2 regions of the Halomonas sp. ABH4_019 genome follow, and region 1 is predicted to be linked to the other one. Evidence: riboswitches for the same ligand, from Rfam matches in the RefSeq annotation. Region 1 holds a riboswitch; the other holds the start of a gene.
The links. A riboswitch is a leader RNA that binds a small molecule or an ion and turns the genes downstream of it on or off. The one in region 1 is predicted to bind thiamine pyrophosphate.

Region 1 (2,195 bases):
CTGGACATCGTGCTTCCAGGCGATGCGGGTCAGCTCGCCGAGGGTCTCCAGCTCGGCGAACTGGGCCTCGTCGTTGGCGTCGGCCACCGAGCCCGGGCGCAGGCCGTCGCCCAGCGAGAAGGCCACATCGTAGCGCTTGCAGATCTCGCAGATCTCCTCGAAGTGCTCGTAGAGGAAGCTCTCGCGGTGGTGGTAGAGGCACCACTTGGCCATGATCGAGCCGCCGCGGGAGACGATGCCGGTGGTGCGCCTGGCGGTCAGCGGCACGTAGCGCAGCAGCACGCCGGCGTGGATGGTGAAGTAGTCCACTCCCTGCTCGGCCTGCTCGATCAGGGTGTCGCGGAACACCTCCCAGGTCAGGTCCTCGGCCACGCCGTTGACCTTCTCCAGGGCCTGGTAGATGGGCACGGTGCCGATCGGCACCGGAGCGTTGCGGATGATCCACTCGCGGGTCTCGTGGATGTTGGCCCCGGTGGACAGGTCCATGATGGTGTCCGAGCCCCAGCGGATGCCCCAGGTCATCTTGTCGACCTCGTCCTCGATGGAGGAGGTGACCGCGGAGTTGCCCAGGTTGCCGTTGATCTTCACCAGGAAGTTGCGGCCGATGATCATCGGCTCGGATTCCGGGTGGTTGATGTTGCAGGGGATGATGGCGCGGCCGGCGGCGACCTCGTCGCGCACGAACTCCGGGGTGATTTCCTCGGGCAGGCGGGCACCGAAGCTCTCGCCGGGGTGCTGGTGGCCGAGGATGCGCTCGACCTCTTCGCTGCCCAGGGCTTGCCTGCGTTGATTTTCCCGAATGGCGATAAATTCCATCTCCGGGGTGATGATGCCCTGGCGCGCATAGTGCAGCTGGGTGACGTTCCGGCCGTCCTTGGCGCGCCGCGGCGTGCGGGTCAGGTCGAAGCGCAGCGGGGCGAGCATCGGATCGTTGGCCCGCCGGCGGCCGTATTCGGAGGTCGGGCCGTCGAGGAACTCGGTGTCGTCGCGCGCCTCGATCCAGCCGCGGCGCAGTTCCGGCAGGCCACGGCGCAGGTCGATCTCGGCCTCGGGGTCGGTGTAGGGGCCGGAGGTGTCATAGACCAGCAGCGGCGGGTTCTGCTCATCCGGGCCCTCGCCCGAGGTGCGGGTCGGCGAGAGGCCGATCTCGCGGAAGGGCACGCGGATATCGGGGCGCGAGCCCTCGACATAGATCTTGCGCGAGCCCGGCAGGGCCTGGACGGCGGCGTCGTCGACGCGGGCGCTCTCGGCGAGGAAATGATCGGTCTTTGCCATCGGTCGGTCTCCCTTTGCTTGGGTGGTGTTATCAGGGAGGACAGCTGGGGAGGACATTGGCCGCAGGCTTCGAGCCCGGCGGCGTGTCGCTTGATCCCTACGCTGGTCCTAGCCAGTTCAGGTTCAACGGGACCCATGCTCCGGCGCGTCGCGCCGCATGATCTCAGCCGTCTTCAACGGCACCCCGTCAAGCGTGGTGGTGCCCGCCGCTAGGCGGGCCGTGTCATTGCCTTTCTCTCTCTACCTACTTTCTTTCTACCGTGCGCTAGTGCCCGAGTCGGCGCGGTGCTAGCCGAGCGCTGGGGACAAGGCGGAGCGAGGGTTTTTTGCCATGGGTGAGGCGATCCTCGCCGAACGGGCTGGCCATGGATGGCCAGCACTGGTCCTGCAAACGGAGCAGGATGCGAGAGTGCCGCAGGGCAAAAGTAGCGCCCAGGGATGGGTTCACAGCGCCTCGCGGAGGCTTGTCGCCGGAAAAGCTCGGCGATAGACGGAAATCTCAGTCCGCGCGATCCAGCCCCATCTGCCAGAAGTCGATCTCCAGCCGGGTGGCGTCGCGGAACAGCCGTGCCAGTTGGTCGAAGCGCGCCGGCGTCACCTCGGCAAGCCTGGCGTCCAGCCAGGCGACCTCGGCGCGCATGGCGGCCTGGAAGTCGTCGCTCTGGTACATGGCGATCCAGGGCTCATAGGGGTTGGCGTCGCCGCGCACCGTGAACGGCTGGGCATCGAGCCAGTTCGCGATCTCGCCGTAGCCGACCAGGCAAGGCGCGAGCGCCACGCGCAGGTCGAGCAGGTCGCCGCGGCTGCCGGCATCGAGCACGAAACGGGTGTAGGCCAGGGTGGCGCGGGCCTCGGGCAGCGCCGCCAGGTCGTCCTCGGTGATGCCCCAGTCGCGACAGAAACCGCGGTGCAGCTCCAGC
Region 2 (2,195 bases), 670 kb from region 1:
GGCGACCAGGCTGGAGGCCACCAGCGCCCCGAGGAAGGGCGGCAGGGTCGGCACCCCGCCGGGGAAGCTCGCCGCCAGCAGGCCCTCGACCGGGCTGCCGGAGGCGATCCAGCCCGGCAGCACGGCGCCGGCCAGGCCGGCCACCCCGCCGGCCAGGGCCGCGGCGGCGCTCATCCGCGCCCACAGCCCCAGCAGCACCGGCACCACGATGGCGGCGCACAAGAGATCGGCGATCAGGAACAGCCGCAGCACCGAGAGCCCCTGCAGGGCGATCGCCACCACCGGCACCATCAGCGCCACGGTGACCCAGCGAGCCGCGCCCAGCGACAGGCCGCGCCGGCCGCTGCCGGCCACCACCAGCGAGGCGATGCCGTTCTGCAGGGTATCGACGCTGGAGGCCACCAGGGTCACCGCCAGCACCAGGGCCGGCAGGGCCAGCCAGCCCGGCGCCTCGGCGAGCAGCGCGAAGAAGGGGATCGGCGGTTCGCCGAGCGACACCCCGGCCATGGCGGCCAGCATGCCCAGGCCGCCGACCACCGCCACCACCAGCACGGTGGCCGCGCCGCCCAGCCAGGCGCCGCGACCCAGGGCCCGTTCGTCCCGGGCCGCCCACACCCGCTGCCAGTAGCCCTGGTGAAAGAGGTTGGCCGCGGTCACCGCGATCACCAGCGTCAGCGCCACGGAGAGGGCGTCACCGGCGGGGATCGACGGCAGCGCGGCGTCGACGGGCAGCGCAGGCAAACGGGCGAGCGCCACGCCGCCCACCACCAGCAGCAGCGCCAGCAGCAGCCAGGCCTGCCAGCGGTCGGTGGCCAGGCTCGCCCGCAGGCCACCCAGCGCGGTGTAGAGCAGGGTCGCCACCGCCACCCCGATCACCACCAGGTCGGCCGGCACCTCGGACAGCAGGCCGGTGATGGCGCCGATGGCGGTCAGCTCGGCGGCCAGGAAGCAGCCCATGTAAAGCACCGAGACCAGCGATACCCAGCGCCGCACGCCGGCGCCGAAACAGGTCTCGGCGTATTCGCCGATGCTGCGGCCCTCGGGCAGCCGGCGGCGGATGGCCGGCCCGAAGGCGCCGAGCACGATGAACGGCAGCGCCGAGCCGATGGCATAGCCGGCCAGGCCCAACGGCCCCACGAAGGCGCCGATCTCCGGCGGTGCGAAGAGGATCCAGGCGCCCATCCCCGAGGCCAGGAAGGACAGCCCCAGGGTCGGGGCCGCCTGGGAGTTGCGGGCGGTGACGTAGTCGTCGAGGGGGCCATCGGCCCGGCGGGCCCTGAGGCCCAGAAGGGTAAAGCACAGCAGCGCCGCGCCGAGCACGGCTGACGTCAGGTAAGGCATGTCGCACTTCCTCCGCCGGCATGAACCGGATCAGGTTCCAGGGTCAGCGACGAACGCTCTCTCAGCCCCGCCCATGGCGGGACTCCCCTGGCGACAGTGAATGAATTGTGAGGGCGACCCTCAAGCCACGGCCGTATCGGCCGATATCGGTATCGCCCGACCAGCATGACACAACGACGCCCGAATTCGAACGTCCCACACGCCGGAAGCCTGCCATGCCATTCACCGAAGCCAAGGAACATGCCCCAGGGTGCCTGCACCGGATCTTCGCCGATCCCTACAGCGCCTTCGACAATCATGTCGGCGAACGCCTGCTCCACCTGCGCGTGGCCCTGCAGGCCCTGCTGGCGACGCCGATGCGCGAGGGGCGCCTGACGCTGCGGGTGATCCACGGCTGGGAGAACGGCGGCTGCGCCCCGGCGGACCTGCGCCACGGCGACCACCGCCTGGGCGACCTGGCGGACTACCGGGCCGTGGCCGAGCGCTATCGGCGGGCCAGCGAGGCCCTGGCGCCGCTGCCCGAGGATGCCGACTCGCTACTCGCCGAGCCGCTGGCCACGGCGATCGCCGCCGCCCAGGCGAACGACCTCGAGGTCGACGCCGAGACCCGCGACAATCCCGCACGCTGGCCGGCCTTCCCCTGGGGCCTGTCGCTCTATACCTTCTTCAAGGTCTATCACCGCCTGACCTACGGCGAGGACGACGCCTACCGCGCGATCCGCTGCGAGACGCCGGACGGCACCCGACAGGTCCACGAGTTCCATCTCGAGGAAGGCGAGTTCGCCGTGACCCTGCCCGCCGACGGGGAGCCCGGCGAGAGCGTGCTGCTGCTGCACGAGAGCCAGTTGGAGCCG

Region 2: it holds a riboswitch for thiamine pyrophosphate, as region 1 does, so the genes downstream of both, ACXAFN_RS04380 (sodium:solute symporter family transporter) here and thiC (phosphomethylpyrimidine synthase ThiC) in region 1, are expected to answer to the same signal.

What each region holds. Positions count from the first base shown of each region.
Region 1 is NZ_JBSWWC010000001.1:295,791-297,985, reverse strand. Features, by position in the region: gene thiC (phosphomethylpyrimidine synthase ThiC) at 1-1,275, opposite strand, end outside; TPP riboswitch at 1,353-1,472, opposite strand; gene tenA (thiaminase II) at 1,775-2,195, opposite strand, start outside.
Region 2 is NZ_JBSWWC010000001.1:964,396-966,590, forward strand. Features, by position in the region: gene ACXAFN_RS04380 (sodium:solute symporter family transporter) at 1-1,341, opposite strand, end outside; TPP riboswitch at 1,331-1,440, opposite strand; gene ACXAFN_RS04385 (hypothetical protein) at 1,557-2,195, shown strand, end outside.